Regions from separate parts of the Yersinia mollaretii ATCC 43969 genome, predicted to be linked through region 1. Evidence: predicted binding sites of a transcription regulator. Region 1 holds the regulator's gene; each other region holds the start of a gene.

Region 1 (5,900 bases):
TTGGCAAACAGATCCAGTTTCATCTGGTCTTCGCCCTGAATATTGGAAACACCGCTGGCACCTAAAATATCAACCAAACCTGCTTTGTTGATATCACGATGAATAATCTTTGCGCCGAGTTTGATTGCTGAAAGTAATGCAGTTAATTCGCCGGTGGCGTGAGAGAAGTCTAGCTGTTTCTCAACGATGAATTCGCCTAACGTTTTCATGACTCAATCCCTGGATCTACGGTTAAATATCGATTTATTAACGAACAACTCACCTGATGGCAGCAGTGTAGCCCAAAGATAAGAATGATTCATAGGCAATTCCGTTTCTTCTCTTTGATTCTGAGCGGTAGAATGGCTGCAAACTCGAAGCTTATTAATACGGAAAATTTATGCGCATTCACATATTAGGTATCTGCGGCACTTTTATGGGCGGTCTGGCGATGCTTGCCCGTTCATTAGGTCATGAAGTGACGGGAGCGGATGCTAACGTGTATCCACCGATGAGCACACTGCTGGAGAATCAAGGGATCGATTTGATCCAGGGATATGATCCGGCTCAACTGAATCCTGCACCGGATTTGGTCATTATCGGCAATGCCATGACCCGTGGTAACCCCTGCGTCGAAGCCGTATTAGAGCAAGGTATTCCTTATGTTTCAGGGCCGCAATGGCTACATGACCATGTGTTGCCAGAGCGCTGGGTATTGGCGATAGCCGGTACTCACGGCAAAACGACCACTGCCGGAATGGTGGCCTGGATACTGGAAGCCTGTGGTTATGAACCCGGTTTTGTGATTGGCGGGGTGCCGGGCAATTTCGATGTCTCAGCCCGTCTAGGTAACAGTCCATTCTTTGTGATAGAAGCGGATGAATATGATTGTGCCTTCTTTGATAAGCGCTCTAAATTTGTCCACTACAGCCCAAGAACGCTAGTGATGAATAATCTTGAGTTCGATCATGCTGATATCTTTGACGATCTTAAGGCGATTCAGAAGCAATTCCACCATCTGGTGCGCTTAGTTCCCGGCAAAGGCAAAATCATCGTGCCAGATAATGATAATCACTTGAAGCAAGTGATGGCGATGGGGTGCTGGAGCGAGCAAGAGTTGGTAGGCGAAACAGGCAGTTGGCTTGCACGTAAAGTCTCGACCGATGCCAGCGTCTATGAAGTGTTTCTCGATAATGAATTAGTGGGCGAGGTCAGTTGGTCACTGGTGGGTGAACACAATATGCATAACGGCTTGATGGCTATCGCCGCTGCCCGTCATGTGGGAGTTTTGCCAGCAGATGCTTGCCGGGTACTGGGTGATTTTATTAATGCCCGCCGTCGGTTGGAGTTGCGCGGCGAAGCCCATGGTGTCACGGTTTATGATGATTTCGCCCACCATCCAACCGCAATACTGGCGACTTTGGCGGCACTGCGCAGCAAAGTCGGTGGAACCGCTCGGATTTTGGCCGTTTTGGAGCCGCGTTCTAACACCATGAAATTGGGGTTATGCAAGAACGAGCTGGCACCTTCATTGGGCCGTGCGGATGAAGTGTTCCTGTTCCAACCGCAGCATATCCCTTGGCAAGTGGTGGAAGTGGCCGAAGCTTGCATTCAACCTGCGCATTGGAGTGCTGATATCGATACGTTAGTCGATATGATTGTGAAAACAGCCCAACCCGGCGATCACATCTTGGTGATGAGTAATGGCGGCTTTGGTGGGATTCATGACAAGCTCTTGAGTTCACTGAGTAAAAAATCTGCGCTAGAAGCTGAGTCTCAGGATTAGGTTAGACAAAAAAATCCCCCGCAGAGCGGGGGTAAAAGGGTTCGTCGGATAGACGACGAGGGATTATTCAGCGTGGTGCTCTCTTAGCTCATCGATTCAATCAATACTCTATTCAATATGCTGAAAATGATTTTTCTCTATTCTCAACCGATTGAATAAACCATCAAACTTGAAAGTATGCCCCTTCAAACGGGGCATACTTTCATACTTAGCGTGTAATCTTATTTGTAAGCTTTAGCTGTGGCGTGCCAGTTATTTTCTTCACGCACTTCAATCACTTTATAAGCTTTAGCGCCCATTGCATCTGCTTTATCAGACAGTGCCTGACGGATATCAGAAGGTGCGCCGTTAAGGCCACTGACGGTAATGGTGCCCATTGGCTGCATGTTAGCGGCTTGAGTGTCATTGATAGAATCAGCTGCAAACACGCCGAATGACAGTGCAGATAGAACGCTCATTGTTGCGATAGTAGTTTTAATGTTCATGTTATTGCCTCTATTTATTCTTTTATCACTTCAAAGGAAGTGTGATTTACGTCACGAAAATGAGTATACATCTAGTAACTGAGAATATTAATAGCGCGCTAATAATATTTATGGTCACTTTTCCGATGGTTACTATTTTTTAAGAACGAAAAGGAATAAAAAATGGCTAAAAAACAGCATGTTTTAGTTAAAGTCTACTATTTTCAATCGGATAAGTGTTTTTGACTAAAAGTGCGAATGGATACGATGGGTTTGACCATGAATAGAGTTAACGTGGTGTTTTATTGCCATTTTAAAAAGAGTAGGCAGTGAAATGCCCTGCTTGGCTTTAGAAAGTTGAGTGTGAGGAGTCAGGAACCGTAGCTGGTAAAGAGACCTAAAAAGAAATAATGCGGCAGATATGCCGCATCTATATACACCAGATATTAAAAAGTGGGATTAAAGCTCTTGATCGAATAGCCCGAGGATAGCTTCATGCAGTTGCTTAACGGTGAAACCTCTGGCTGGTGTCGTGAAGATGGTATCGTCGCCGGCAATACTGCCGAGAATACCCTCAGCCTTGCCTAATGAGTCCAGCAGGCGGGCGATCAGCTGAGCTGCACCAGGGCTGGTATTAATCACAACCACGGAATCATTATAATCAACATCTAATACCAGGTTCTTCAGCGGGCTGCTCGTTGTCGGCACACCTAGCTCTGCGGGTAAGCAGTAAACCATCTCCATTTTTGCATTACGCGTCCTGACTGCGCCGAACTTGGTCAGCATGCGTGACACTTTGGATTGGTTAATATTTTCAAAACCTTCTTCCTGCAAGGCCAAAACGATCTCACCTTGAGAACTGAATTTCTCTTCTTTCAATAACGCTTTGAACGCCTTGATAAGATCTTCTTGTTTTGCGGGATTACGCATTTGCTATGCCCTGAGTAGTCAATAGTGAATAGGATTATTATGCATATAAATGAATTTTTATTCAACATGACTGTGGAGTATTAGCGATAAAAGCATTGATATCAAGGTATGGCGAAGTTTTAACATCATCATACTGTTACAGTTATGCTAAATCAGCATGTATAGAGATTCGGCCTAAGTAACCAAAATGTTATTAAAATGATGTTGTTTTGATGTTACAGAAGGGTGTAATGTAACCGCGAATTAACCTGTCATGAATGCTCCAGTAAATTTTAGAATAATGTGCGCTATATCATTAACGAATAAGCGATTTAATCTAAAATACATAAGCCCTATGCGCCTTTTTGATGCGTGATATCTCAATCTGACTGTTAATAGATTGTGTTTAAAATTACAATAAATTAAGGTGCGTAACTAGATGAATTCACGGCAAATTTAAATTAAATATAATAAGGAGTATAGGATGAAAGTTGCAGTTCTCGGTGCTGCTGGTGGTATCGGCCAGGCCCTCGCTCTTCTACTCAAGACCCAGCTTCCTTCAGGTTCAGACCTCTCTTTATATGATATCGCGCCAGTCACCCCTGGTGTTGCGGTTGATCTGAGCCATATCCCGACCGCTGTTAATATCAAAGGTTTCAGTGGTGAAGATGCTACCCCAGCACTACAAGGGGCCGATATTGTTCTGATTTCTGCTGGCGTAGCTCGCAAACCAGGTATGGATCGTTCAGATCTGTTCAATGTTAATGCTGGTATCGTTCGTAATCTGGTTGAGCAAATTGCGCGTACTTGCCCTAACGCTTTAATTGGCATCATTACCAACCCAGTTAACACGACTGTCGCGATCGCAGCAGAAGTGCTGAAAAAAGCCGGTGTTTACGATAAAAACAAATTATTTGGTATTACGACACTGGATACCATTCGCTCTAACACCTTCGTTGCTGAATTAAAGGGTAAGCAGCCTCAGGATATCGAAGTGCCAGTGATCGGTGGTCACTCTGGGGTGACTATTCTGCCATTGCTGTCGCAAGTTCCCGGCATTAGCTTTACAGAGCAGGAAGTTGCCTCTCTGACTAAGCGCATTCAGAATGCAGGGACTGAAGTTGTTGAAGCAAAAGCCGGTGGCGGGTCAGCGACACTCTCCATGGGGCAGGCTGCGGCGCGTTTTGGTCTTTCTTTGGTGCGTGCTTTGCAAGGCGAAAGCAATGTTGTTGAATGTTCTTACGTTGAAGGTGATGGCAAGTATGCTCGCTTCTTCGCTCAACCCATCTTGTTGGGCAAAAACGGCGTTGCAGAACGTAAAGATATCGGCAAACTGAGTGCTTTTGAGCAGCAAGCGCTGGAAAGTATGCTTGATGTGTTACACCAAGATATTGTGTTGGGCGAAAAATTCGTCAATAACTAATATACCTTACTTGGCGTTGCAGAGGTGCAAATGACCCCCGCTTACCGATTCACTGAGTTGAGTCAGTTTGTTGGGGGGAGTTACCGCTTTATTGCAACGCCAATGACTTTGGGTATAGGTAACACTATGTAGAAGTCGGGGACAGCACTGCCCCTAATATGGCATTATCAACCGCCGGAGCAGATCGCCGACGGTTTTTTTATGCCGAAATAATAGTCTGCCGTATCCTCACTTTTCGGTCGAGAAGTGCTCCTGTTTTTGCGTCAAAATAGCGTGTTGGCCAGATTTCTGAAGGATGAATGTTCAGACACTCTGCAATCAACCATTCCCCCTTTGGCCAGGGGCGAGTCAATGCATTGGCAAGCGTGGATGAACTTAATCCTGCTTTGCGAGAAAGTGCGGCCAGAGTTGTGCCTTCTTTACGTAGTGCAGCAATGATGTCGGCTGGGTGCCAATCAGATTTCCTTAAAATCATCTTTAATCCTTTTTTTTTCTAAGCAGCTGACGCGTTAGTGATATAAATAACGGTACATTGTTAATCGGAACGTGAACATAAAGTGACCATTTAGAAAGATCATATCATTTATTTCTAAAAAGATTTCAAATGTTTTCTAAATATTCCTTTTTTGTGTCATAACGCATACTAGGAAGCAACGCCATGAAAAAAGAGTGGTTTGCCGCTAAGGAACTGGCAGGTCTTGAGGGGTTACCGTCATCACCACAAGGAATCAACCTCATGGCCAAACGTGAGGGATGGGAGCAGCGTCGTCGCCGTGGTGTTCAGGGAAAGGCGGTGGAATACCATGTTGAAAGCTTACCCAGTACGATACTGAATTCATTGCAGCTAAGGGAAGAACCAGCACAATATACGCCGGTACGGCAGGATCCAGTGAACATTTGGATAGAAGCCTATTACCAACTTACGGAAGCGGAACGTGCACAAGCCATCGCATTTTTGCTACGAGAAGGTGTTGGGGCACTCATGAAACGCTTGGTTTGAAAGTGAATCAGCGGGGTCGAAATGAACTCGGGCAGTAATGTCCCGAGTTTCTAAATAATTTCTTAAAATGCGCGTTGGACAGCAATGTGTGCCAATCCTTCTAGTGCTAGTCGATACTCACTTTCAGGTAGAATCTGTAATGCAGCAATAGCTTTATCCGCTTCCTCTTCAGCACGCTGGCGAGTGTAATCCAGTGAGCCACACTGCTGCATTGCGGCTAAGACGGGCTCAAGCAGATGGCGACCATTACCCTGCTCAATGGCTTGCCGAATCATCGCTTCTTGCTCAGAAGTGCCATTACGCATCGCATGCAGCAATGGAAGTGTCGGCTTGCCTTCG
Region 2 (5,900 bases), 710 kb from region 1:
ATCATAGACCCAGTCGCCCTCATAAGCATGGCTCGCCTCTTCGACTTTGAGCTTATCCAGCACCATGTCATTTTTATTCGGTGGTGCCACTGCGGTTTCAGCTTTAGCACTCTCTGAATAGCTTTGCGCCGTCAGAGCTAAAAATATACCGAGGGCGATTTTATTCAGCGCGTTTATTGTTTCTTTTTTATCTCTAACCATACTATCCATTTATGAGAACCCATCCTTATTAATACAAAAAACAATATGTATACTCATTATTGTTACTTCATGACATGCACGATAATTTTGGCAATAGTTACCCACACCGAATAATAGAAATTATCGGATAATTAATATGTTGTGACTTTCTATAAAATAGGGAAATAAATTAACCCACACAGAGGGAGGTTAAATTGAAAAAATAAAAACAATTATTTTATTAGTCGGTAAATTAATATTTCTGATTAACCTCTTCAGTTATTAGAATTGACTTAAATTTCTTTAATTCCTTAATGCTAGTAGAGGTTTTACCACAACGCCACCATTTGATAATGATTATCATAATCATTTGCGGATATAAACTCAATGCCATTCCAGTATAAAACAGTATGTGTCTGAGAATATTGATTTTATAGAAATTTTAAATAACCGTGGAATAAGGATTGCTGTAACGTGAGTTAATTTTTTCTGAATGAGATGATTAGCGAGGGGAAAATATAATTCAGTTTTTATAATGAAAAATGGGCCACTTGTTGAAGTGACCCATTATCGATATGACGGCTTGGCGAACTACAGTAGGCGCGCTTTAGCCTCAGCAATAGCAAAAGCCACTTGCTGTGGTGAAACCCCACCTTTAGCGACGCGTTTATCCAGACAGGATTGCAGCGCCAAAATCGGATAGACATCATCACCAATGACTGCACTGAATTTCTGCAAGTCACTGAGCGATAACGCCTCCAGTGCTTTGCCCTGCCGAATAGCCTCAACCACCGCTTCACCCACAATGTGGTGCGCTTCGCGGAACGGCACACCTTTAGCGACCAAATAGTCAGCCAGCTCTGTGGCATTGGCATAGCCCTGCTCTGCCGCTTCTTTACAACGTAGGCGTTTTACTTGAATGCCATCCAACACCAGTGCGGCCATATGCAGGCAGTCTAGCCAAGTGTCGAGCGCATCAAACAGCCCTTCTTTGTCTTCCTGCATGTCTTTGTTATAAGCCAGAGGCAAGCCTTTCAGCGTCATCATCATCCCGGTCAATGCGCCTTGTACCCGACCACACTTACCACGGATTAATTCTAATGCATCTGGGTTTTTCTTTTGCGGCATCAGGGAGGAGCCTGAGGTCACGCGATCAGATAAGTCAACAAACGCCGCTTCGCCACTGTTGAAGAAGATGAGGTCTTCCGCAAAACGAGACAGATGCACCATGCCGATGCTGGCATCGGACAGCAGTTCCAGCACATGGTCGCGGTCAGAGACACTGTCGAGACTGTTGCGTGTCGCCGAGGCAAAACCTAGCCAGCTCGCCAGTTGTTCACGGTCGATAGCATAGGCTGTCCCCGCCAATGCGCCAGAACCCAATGGGCTGACATCAAGGCGTTTTAGGGTATCTTGCAGACGACTTTCATCACGCGCGAGCATTTCAACATAAGCCAGACACCAGTGCGCAAAAGTCACCGGTTGGGCGCGTTGCAAGTGGGTATAACCCGGCATCACCGCATCCTGATTGGCTTCGGCAGTGATCACCAGCGCTTGCTGCAACTGCTGCACAGCGGTTTTTAATTCAGTTATCTGGAATTTGCACCACAATTTTAGGTCCGTCGCCACTTGGTCGTTACGGCTCCGACCCGTGTGCAGTTTTTTGCCTAAATCGCCCACTTTGCCAATCAGTTTGGTCTCTACCCAACTGTGGATATCTTCCGCATCACTGGTCAAAATGGCCTGTGGATCGGCCTGTACTTCTTCCAACAAAACAGAGAGTGCCTGCTCAAGTTGCTGCTGCTCGGTAGCCGTTAATACACCCACCGTGACCAGTGCTTTCGACCAAGCAACAGAACCTATAATGTCCTGCTCTGCCAGTCGGTAATCAAACCGCAGGGAGTCATTGAATTGCTTAAAACGCTGATCTGCTGCCTGACTAAACCGTCCGCCCCACAATGCCATAATCTTGCTTCCCTAAGTCTAAGTTCTGAATACAAATCGTTTTGATATGGAGATAATAGCCCGTTACGCCAGAATCCGCGTCCCAATCGGCACACCATTAAACAGCGCCGGCAATTGATCTGCATGACGCCAACTGGCGATATCCACTGGGCGACCCAATGAGCGAGCGGCATCCAGCGCGGCATTCACTTTAACAATCATGCCATCAGTAATAATGCCCTGAGCAATTAATTGCTCGGCTTTCTGGGCGGTCATTTCTGCAATCCGCTGGCCTTTGCCATCCAGAATACCGCTCACGTCAGAGAGCAAAATCAGATCGGCCCCCAGTGTCGCCGCCAGTGCGGTTGCAGCCTGATCGGCATTCACATTCATCAATTTGCCATCTGCGGTAATACCAATTGAGCTGATGATTGGCATGTAATCCGCTGCCAGCAGGGTTTGCACCAAGGCGGGTGAGCCGGGTTGCGCTTTCCCTACATGCCCCAGCTCTGCATCCAGTGGTGTCACCGAAACTGTATTGCCATCGCCCAGACAGAGGCCCACAGCATTGATCTGGTGTTTCACCGCCCAAGAGAGCAGCGTTTTGTTGGCGGTTCCCGCCAGTGCGCCAGTGATAATATCAATCTGGTCAGCCGGAGTGACCCGCAAGCCGTTTTTCTTCACCACTGGCAGCGCGAGTTTTTTCATCAGCTCATCTACCAGACAGCCACCACCGTGCATAATCACAAGCGGGCGCTCATGCTTCTCACGATAGGTCACCAATGCAGTAAACAGGCGTTCCAGCGCTTCTTCGCTGTCCAGCAACACGCCACCTAATTTAATGACCAACGGGTTCATCATGTTTCGCCTCAATATAATTGGATAAAGTATCAGTTTCTGCCCATTTTGACTCAGTTATCGCCCTTTGGTGACTCACAATAGGGACTGAGTTTCCGTAAAGCCAAAACGGATATTCATGCATTGTACCGCCTGTGCCGCAGCACCTTTCAGCAGGTTATCTTCCGTCGCAACAATGATTAAATGCTCGCCCTGCACTGAGAAACCAATGTCACAGAAAGGCAGGCCGACGACCGCTTTAAGCGCCGGTACGCCTTGCTGATATAACCGCACCAGCGGCTTATCTTGATACGCGTTATGGTACGCCTCGGCGATATCTTCCGCCGTGACACCGGCGTTCAGGCGGCAAGTGATGGTCGCCAAAATGCCGCGCGCGAAATTGCCCAAGTGCGGGGTGAAAATCACGGGGGTGCCAAGGTGAGCAACAATCTCCGGCTGATGACGGTGATTAAACAGGCCATACGGCTGCAAGCTCACTTCGCAAAAACTGTTGCCGATGCTGGCCTTACGCCCCGCCCCGCTAACGCCACTGACGGCGTTAATCACAGGCCATTGCGCCTGATTGAGTAAACCGCCCTCGACCAGTGGCTTCAATGCCAATTGTGAAGCGGTTGGATAGCAGCCGGGAACCGCAATCAATTGGGCCTGCTTAATTTCTTCGGCCTGCCATTCAGCCAGCCCATAAACCGCTTTGTCCAACCAATCAGCGTGCTGGTGTTCAAAACCGTAGTATTGGCTATAAAAATTAGCGTCCTGAACCCGGAATGCGCCAGAGAGATCAAACACCACGCAGCCCGCCGCTAAAAACTGCGGAGCCAAATCATGGCTGACTTCATGGGCGGTGGCGAGGAACACCACATCAACGCCTTTTGCCGCCTGCGCCACGTCTACCAAGGGTTGCAGCGGAAGATCAATGATGCTTTTGAGTTGCGGATGCAGGTCGGACAGTAATTTTCCTGCATCTGTACTTTGCGCTGAAACCGCTAAAGCGGTTATGTTCATATGTGGGTGACGATTGAGGTAAGCCGTAAGTTCCGCTCCGGCATAGCCGCTGGCACCAACAATTAGCGTATTTAGCATGGGTTCAGTTCACCTTACCCTTCTTACTGCGCGTTGCGGCGAGATTGGCTCGCGGGCGACAACACTCAGTACTTTGGGTATAACATTTAATGGGTATAAAGACATAAGTAGTCAAAATCGGCATTTGGGTGGTCAGCAAGGTTTCACTGTCCCCCATGTGATTGAGCATTGACATTTTCGTAAATTTAAGGGTGTTTTTAGGTTCCCTTACACTTAAGCTTAATGTATTTTTATTCATAATTATTGCATGAATATTGATACTATCCTAACCAAAGGCTGTCAACAGTGAAGATGAAATTACCTCCATTTATTGAGCTGTATCGGGCGTTAATCGCCACGCCATCGATCAGCGCGACCGATAGCGCCCTCGATCAAAGCAATGAGGCGTTAATCAACTTGTTAGCCGGATGGTTTGCCGATTTGGGTTTTCGTATTGAAATCCAACCCGTACCCGATACACGCCACAAATTTAATCTATTAGCCAGCATCGGCGAAGGCAATGGCGGATTACTGCTAGCGGGTCATACCGACACCGTCCCTTACGATGAGGGGCGCTGGACGCGTGATCCCTTCACGCTGACCGAGCACGACAATAAGTTATATGGTTTGGGCACTGCCGACATGAAAGGCTTTTTTGCTTTTATTCTCGATGCGGTGCGCGATATCGACGCCAGCAAGCTGAGTAAACCGCTCTATATTCTGGCGACCGCCGATGAAGAGACGACCATGGCAGGCGCGCGCTACTTTGCCGCCTCTACCCAATTGCGCCCTGACTTTGCCATTATTGGCGAGCCAACCTCACTGCAACCGGTGCGGGCGCACAAAGGGCATATCTCCAGCGCGATCCGCATTACTGGCCAGTCCGGTCATTCCAGTGATCCCGCGCGCGGCGTCAATGCGATTGATTTGATGCATGAATCCATTACCGAGCTAATGAAGCTGCGCACCACACTGCAAACGCGTTATAACAACCCAGCTTTTGCTATCCCTTATCCGACGATGAATTTCGGTCATATCAGTGGCGGTGATGCAGCAAACCGTATCTGTGCTTGCTGTGAATTACATATGGATATACGCCCGTTGCCGGGTCTGACATTAAGTGATCTGGATGAGTTGATGACTGAAGCGCTAGCGCCAGTCAGCCAGCGCTGGCCGGGCCGCCTGAGCATTGATGAACTGCATCCGCCGATTCCTGGCTATGAATGCCCGACAGATCACCATATGGTGGGGGTTATCGAAAAATTATTGGGTGAGCGCACGGCGGTGGTGAACTACTGCACCGAAGCGCCATTTATCCAGCAAATTTGCCCAACATTGGTATTGGGGCCAGGCTCAATCAATCAGGCCCACCAGCCGGATGAGTTTATTGATATGGCCTTTATCGAACCAACCCGCGAGCTGATTGGTCAGTTAGTTGACCATTTCTGCCAACAGAAATAACCCTAATGGGGTAGGCGGATCAATATTGTCCATAAGCCAGACTGATAACCTGAGTCTGGTAATTAAATTTCAGCAATATCCCTAAAATTGATGTTTTTTTGCTAAAAATAGTGTCAATTGGGGTATGGAATTGAACGTGGCGAGTGGAATTGTCCATCTCAGCCTTTTGGGTGAAACTAATTTACAAAAAGAAACCATAAAAATTTATACCCAAAGCCATTGGCGTTGCAGGTAGGCGTCAAGGGCGAAGGGGATATGGGTCAGGGGTCATATGAACGAACAATATTCCGCAATGCGAAGTAACGTCAGTATGCTCGGCAAACTACTCGGGGATACCATCAAGGAAGCGCTCGGCGAACACATTCTTGATCGAGTAGAAACCATCCGTAAATTATCCA
Region 3 (5,900 bases), 1.7 Mb from region 1:
TCCTTTAGCTGGCATACGATAAAGTGGATGACGGAATTCACCTTGTGGGGTATAGCGCGCCTGAAGCACTGGGGTGTAATAACCAGTAAATTGCACATTACCGAAGTTATCCACGCCCTCCATCTGGTAGGCATTCAGGCCAAATAGATTTAACTTGCTGGTGTCAGCACCGGCCAACATCCAGTTTTCTACTGCATTGAATGTACTACTATTACGTCCATACAGACCCGGTGAAGATTGGTTAATCACTTTCACCTGATCAGAATAATCTTTTGCGTTGACTGGCTTACCTGTCGCATTTGGCTCATTTACCAACTCCAGTGGCTGCTCCAGATGCCCATCCTTATATTGCTGTCCACGATCAGTTGGCCGCGATTGGCAACCAGCCAGAACAGCAATCATTATCCCACTCAATAGGTATTTGCCCCAACGACTTGTCATTTCACGCCTTCTCTTACTTATTTTATCTACTGGCGAACGATAACAAACGCCTATAGATAAAGGAATCAGCAGGTGGAAAAAAATCCCCTGATGCTGTTGTGGGGAAAAAGGAAACAGATAGTTGATAAATTAATCGAAAAAACCTATTTACTTAAATTAAGTGGCAAAACTACTTGCAACAGATCTCATCCAGAGTATAGTGCGCTCAATCGGACGCGGGGTGGAGCAGCCTGGTAGCTCGTCGGGCTCATAACCCGAAGGTCGTCGGTTCAAATCCGGCCCCCGCAACCAACCGATACTGGCTACCAGCAGTATCAAATGTCGTCCGATAGTCTTGAAAGTTAAGACTAAATAGGTAGAATAGATGTTCAGCTGTGAAAACAACAACAGCAGTAAAAATGTAATGACGGACGCGGGGTGGAGCAGCCTGGTAGCTCGTCGGGCTCATAACCCGAAGGTCGTCGGTTCAAATCCGGCCCCCGCAACCAATTACATGATTAAGCAGTAAGATAGAAAATAGCATTAAGACGGACGCGGGGTGGAGCAGCCTGGTAGCTCGTCGGGCTCATAACCCGAAGGTCGTCGGTTCAAATCCGGCCCCCGCAACCAATTCTTAATCATTTTCATATCAACATCAGACACCCTAAAGGGTGTTTTTTTGTTTCTGGCTTTCAATAAATGATAAGCTTTCTCCCAGCAAGGGCCATCTAACCCCTGCTGCATATCAATAATTAACCTCCCAACTGATTACACCCGTGCCATTGTCCCACCATTCGCAAAATACGCTTTGATACCAGCAAAAATAGATTCAGCGACTTGCTGCTGAAAATGACTGGTGCGTAATTTTCGCTCTTCTTCCAAATTGCTGATAAATGCCGTTTCAACCAAAATTGATGGGATATCAGGTGCCTTCAGAACAGCGAAGCCCGCTTGATCAACACGGTTCTTATGCAGCTTATTAATTTTACCCATCCGGTTAAGCACTTCTTTGCCAAACTTTAGGCTGTCATTGATGGTGGCCGTTTGCAGTAAATCAATCATGGTATGGTCTAGATAGCGATCCCCACTTTTGCTGACCCCACCAATTTGGTCGGCTTCATTCTGCGTTTGGGCCAAGAAACGCGCAGCGGTACTGGTTGCTCCCTTGGTCGAAAGCGCAAATACGGATGAACCTCTGGCGGCCTGACTGGTGAATGCATCAGCATGAATCGAGATAAAGAGATCGGCGCGCTGTTTACGGGCTTTTGCCACTCGCACTTTCAGCGGGATAAAAACATCTTCATTACGGGTCATAAACACCCGCATATTCGCCTCTTTCTGAATCAGCGCCCGTAGCCGGCGGGCAATTTGCAGCACAATATCTTTCTCGCGAGTTTTGTTTCGACCAATAGCACCGGGGTCTTCACCGCCGTGACCAGGGTCCAACATAATAACAATCGGTCTATCCCGCCCAGCTTTACCCACTTTAGGTGTCTCTGCGGGTAAATTGCGCTCTACATTGCCTTTATTATAATCTTCCAATAATGCCAGTAAGGGATCGTCTTCAATCGAGGTACTTCCCTGTTCAGGGTATAAATCCACTACCAAACGGTTACGGAACTTAGCAAAGGGTTTCAGCGTAAATAGTTGTGGGCTGATGCTTTGTTTCAACTCCAATACCAGACGGACGGTGTTTTTATCAAACTGCCCAACTCGCGCCTGCTTAAGGTAAGGATCGCCGGACTGCACCTGACTACTGATCTCTTTCAGTACGCTATCCAGATGCACATCTTCAATATCAACCACAATGCGGTCAGGATTTTTCAGCGCAAATTGACGATATTTCAGCGGCGTATTGGATTCCAGCGTCACCCGGGTATAAGTTGAAGAGGGCCAGACCCTGACTGCAATGATATGTGAAGAAGCAGCAAATCCAACCCGGCTGACACTCAGCATCCAGGCTGCGGCGGCACCTTGCAGTAGACGGCGACGCCCAGAATTATGATTTGAATCTGCCATGTAACTCCAAAGTAACTACCAATATATGAATAAAAAACAAACAAAAAGTTTTATGGGGAAAAACTTTAACGAATCAACTCCATGCTGTCATTAGAAAAACATTTTTTATGTTATTCAATTTATTAATAGCCATGCACCATACATATGCATTTGATCGTAATTTGTTGCTTGCCATCTTGGTCAAAAAAGAATAAAAATACAAAAATAGCGAATAAAAATTCAATGAGGGTCTACCGTGAAGGAACGTAGTACTGAACTGGTCCAGGGATTTCGTCACTCAGTTCCCTATATCAATGCACACCGTGGCAAGACGTTTGTCGTCATGTTGGGTGGTGAGGCGATTGAACATGAAAACTTCTCTAGTATTGTTAACGATATCGGTTTACTGCATAGCCTTGGTATCCGGCTGGTCGTGGTATACGGCGCACGCCCACAAATCGATAGCAATTTGGCGCAGCATCACTACGAACCTATTTATCACAAGCATACCCGAGTCACTGATGCCCGAACGCTGGAAATGGTTAAGCAGGCAGCGGGTCTATTGCAACTGGATATCACTGCCAGATTATCAATGAGTTTGAATAACACCCCGCTACAAGGTGCGCATATTAATGTGGTTAGCGGCAACTTTATTATTGCTCAGCCGTTAGGCGTTGATGACGGTGTAGATTATTGCCACAGCGGACGCATTCGGCGCATTGATGAGGAGGCTATCCATCGTCAATTAGATAATGGCGCTATTGTGTTGCTGGGGCCAGTTGCCGTATCGGTGACTGGCGAGAGTTTTAATCTCACCTCCGAAGAAGTAGCGACACAATTAGCCATCAAACTCAAAGCAGAAAAAATGATCGGTTTCTGCTCATCCCAAGGGGTGACCGATAGCGAAGGCAACATTATTTCAGAGCTGTTCCCAAATGATGCCCAAAAACGGATTGAGGATCTTGAACAAGAAGGGGATTACAACTCAGGCACAGTGCGTTTTCTACGTGGGGCAGTAAAAGCTTGCCGCAGCGGCGTACGTCGCAGCCATTTGCTGAGTTATCAGGAGGATGGTGCACTCGTTCAAGAGCTATTCTCCCGTGATGGTATCGGCACCCAAATTGTCATGGAGAGTGCGGAACAAGTACGCCGAGCAACCATTAATGATATTGGCGGCATACTGGAGCTGATTCGACCGCTAGAGCAGCAAGGGATTTTAGTGCGCCGCTCACGGGAACAGCTTGAAATGGAGATCGATAAGTTCACCATCATTGAGCGAGATAATCTGACCATTGCCTGCGCCGCACTTTATCCATTCCCTGAGGAGCAGATTGGTGAAATGGCCTGTGTGGCAGTGCACCCAGACTATCGCAGCTCCTCCCGAGGGGAGATGCTTCTTAAGAGAGTGGCAAATCAGGCACGCCAAATGGGCCTTAAAAAGCTGTTCGTGTTAACGACCCGCAGCATTCACTGGTTTCAGGAACGCGGTTTTACTCCCGCTGAGGTCGAGGTTTTACCGATTCAGAAGCAGGAGTTATATAACTATCAGCGGCGCTCAAAGATTTTATTGGCTGATCTATAGCAGTTTATCTGTAACATCATGGGGGCTATGGCCCCCTCCGTTTTACTTCGTCAATTCATTCAAACGATCAACCAATCCGCTGCGGCGCTGCGTGGGTGTCCGTATCGCATTGCTCAATACAGCCTCACTGCAATAGAGTGTTAACCGCTGGCGAGCGCGGGTAATCGCGGTATAAACCAGTTCACGAGTGAGCACGGGCATAAAAGTGTTAGGTAACACCAGCGCGGTATGCTCAAACTCCGATCCTTGAGATTTATGGACGGTCATGGCATAAGCCGTTTCATGGCTGGGAAGCCGGCTAGGTTGTACCGACTTGATACTGCCGTCAGGTAATTGGAAATGCACCCGAAGTTCGCCTTCCGGGTCATATAACGCGATACCAATATCACCATTGAACAGACCCAGAGCACTGTCATTAAGCCCAATCATCACGGGTCGGCCGACATACCAGCGCCCTACTGGGCCGGAGGCTCGCTCAATTAACCTCTTGCGATGCAGTAACTGCTCAATCCGTTCATTTAAACCGCTGACCCCAAAAGGTCCGGTTCGTAATGCACACAACAATTGATAGCGGCCAAATGCCGCCAACACATCGACAGCGTGAGCACCTGATGACGCCAACTGGAGATAATGTTGATAGCCAGAGGCACACTCCTCCAGCAATACCTGATAATCATCTGAATCGGCCAGAGAGAAGCATTCAACATCAGAGTAGGTGCCGTTTAAAACTGATAATGCATGGTGATACTTCCCGGCATTCACCGCCAAAGCGAGCTGCCCAATACCTGATTTTTCATCAAAACGGTAGCTTTTACGCAGCAAACATAAGCTATCACGGACATTGACTGTATCTGTCGGCACGTCACCAATGGGGATGATTCCGGTCAATGTACACCCGGTTAAGCGCGCTAATTGTTCAGCCCGTGATTCGCTGTAACCCCATTCAGCAAACCGACAAATATCACCCAATACCGCTCCGGCCTCAACCGAAGCCAATTGGTCACGATCACCAAGAAAAATAACCTGAGCTTTAGCGGGCAAGGCTGCAATGAGTCGCGCCATCATCGGTAAATCCACCATCGATGCTTCATCGACCACCAGCACATCAAGATTTAACGGATTGCCACGATGGTAACGCAAGCGCTGACTATTAGGCTGCGCCCCTAACAAGCGGTGCAACGTGGATGCCTGATCTGGAAATAGCCGACGCTCATCATCGGTTAGCGCGAGTTGTCGAATGGCATTACCTAGTGACTCCGTTAGTCGCGCGGCTGCTTTGCCAGTTGGTGCGGCAAGTTGGATACGCAACCGTTGCCCCTGATTCAGCTGTATCAGCGCGGTCAATAATTTTGCTACCGTCGTGGTTTTCCCCGTCCCCGGTCCACCGGAAATCACGGAGATACGACGGGTCGCAGCAACGGCAGCAGCCACTTTCTGCCAGTCAACCTCATCACCAGCCAGACCGAACAATTGATCTAGCGTCACTCTTAATAGTGTTTCGTTTACTTCTCGAGGTTCATTAACCCATGCAGCCGTACTGTCGCTGGCAATAAATCGAACCACATCCCCTTCGTACTGCCACATGCGTTGCAGATACAAGCGGCCATTTTGCAGGACTAATGGCGTTGGTTTGGAGCCATCGCTTACTGCAGCAGAGTTATTGAATGCCGCTATCCAATGAGACTCATCTGGCGCGCCCGCTGCCTGCCACAAAGCCTGTGATAACGCCGACTGCCGTCCACCAAATAGTTGATCTGGCTGCAAGTAATTTAATGGTAGGCAGACATGCCCAGCCCCCGTTTCAGCACTGAGAATAGCGGCGGCCAACTGCAACATGGGGTCATTATCGCCTGCTATCATTCGTGAAAACTGAAGATCCAGCGGGCGCAGTAAGTGGTCA

The links. The regulator ArgR, encoded in region 1, controls arginine synthesis, uptake and breakdown. The targets are predictions, from matches to a motif close to ANTGAATAAAAATACANT.
Region 2: a site for ArgR is predicted at 4,284-4,301, ahead of argC (N-acetyl-gamma-glutamyl-phosphate reductase). Genes of this name have one in related genera too.
Region 3: a site for ArgR is predicted at 2,646-2,663, ahead of argA (amino-acid N-acetyltransferase). Genes of this name have one in related genera too.

The regions. Positions count from the first base shown of each region.
Region 1 is NZ_CP054043.1:1,781,846-1,787,745, forward strand. Features, by position in the region: gene fbp (class 1 fructose-bisphosphatase) at 1-209, opposite strand, end outside; gene mpl (UDP-N-acetylmuramate:L-alanyl-gamma-D-glutamyl-meso-diaminopimelate ligase) at 380-1,765, shown strand; gene yhcN (peroxide/acid stress response protein YhcN) at 1,987-2,250, opposite strand; gene argR (transcriptional regulator ArgR) at 2,689-3,159, opposite strand; gene mdh (malate dehydrogenase) at 3,623-4,561, shown strand; gene HRD69_RS07940 (helix-turn-helix domain-containing protein) at 4,761-5,036, opposite strand; gene HRD69_RS07945 (DNA-binding protein) at 5,220-5,561, shown strand; gene ispB (octaprenyl diphosphate synthase) at 5,624-5,900, opposite strand, start outside.
Region 2 is NZ_CP054043.1:1,074,377-1,080,276, forward strand. Features, by position in the region: gene HRD69_RS04725 (TonB-dependent hemoglobin/transferrin/lactoferrin family receptor) at 1-210, opposite strand, end outside; gene argH (argininosuccinate lyase) at 772-2,145, opposite strand; gene argB (acetylglutamate kinase) at 2,209-2,982, opposite strand; gene argC (N-acetyl-gamma-glutamyl-phosphate reductase) at 3,058-4,062, opposite strand; gene argE (acetylornithine deacetylase) at 4,354-5,502, shown strand; gene ppc (phosphoenolpyruvate carboxylase) at 5,774-5,900, shown strand, end outside.
Region 3 is NZ_CP054043.1:107,954-113,853, forward strand. Features, by position in the region: gene mltA (murein transglycosylase A) at 1-441, opposite strand, end outside; tRNA gene HRD69_RS00510 (tRNA-Met) at 656-732, shown strand; tRNA gene HRD69_RS00515 (tRNA-Met) at 853-929, shown strand; tRNA gene HRD69_RS00520 (tRNA-Met) at 974-1,050, shown strand; gene amiC (N-acetylmuramoyl-L-alanine amidase AmiC) at 1,189-2,439, opposite strand; gene argA (amino-acid N-acetyltransferase) at 2,675-4,000, shown strand; gene recD (exodeoxyribonuclease V subunit alpha) at 4,043-5,900, opposite strand, start outside.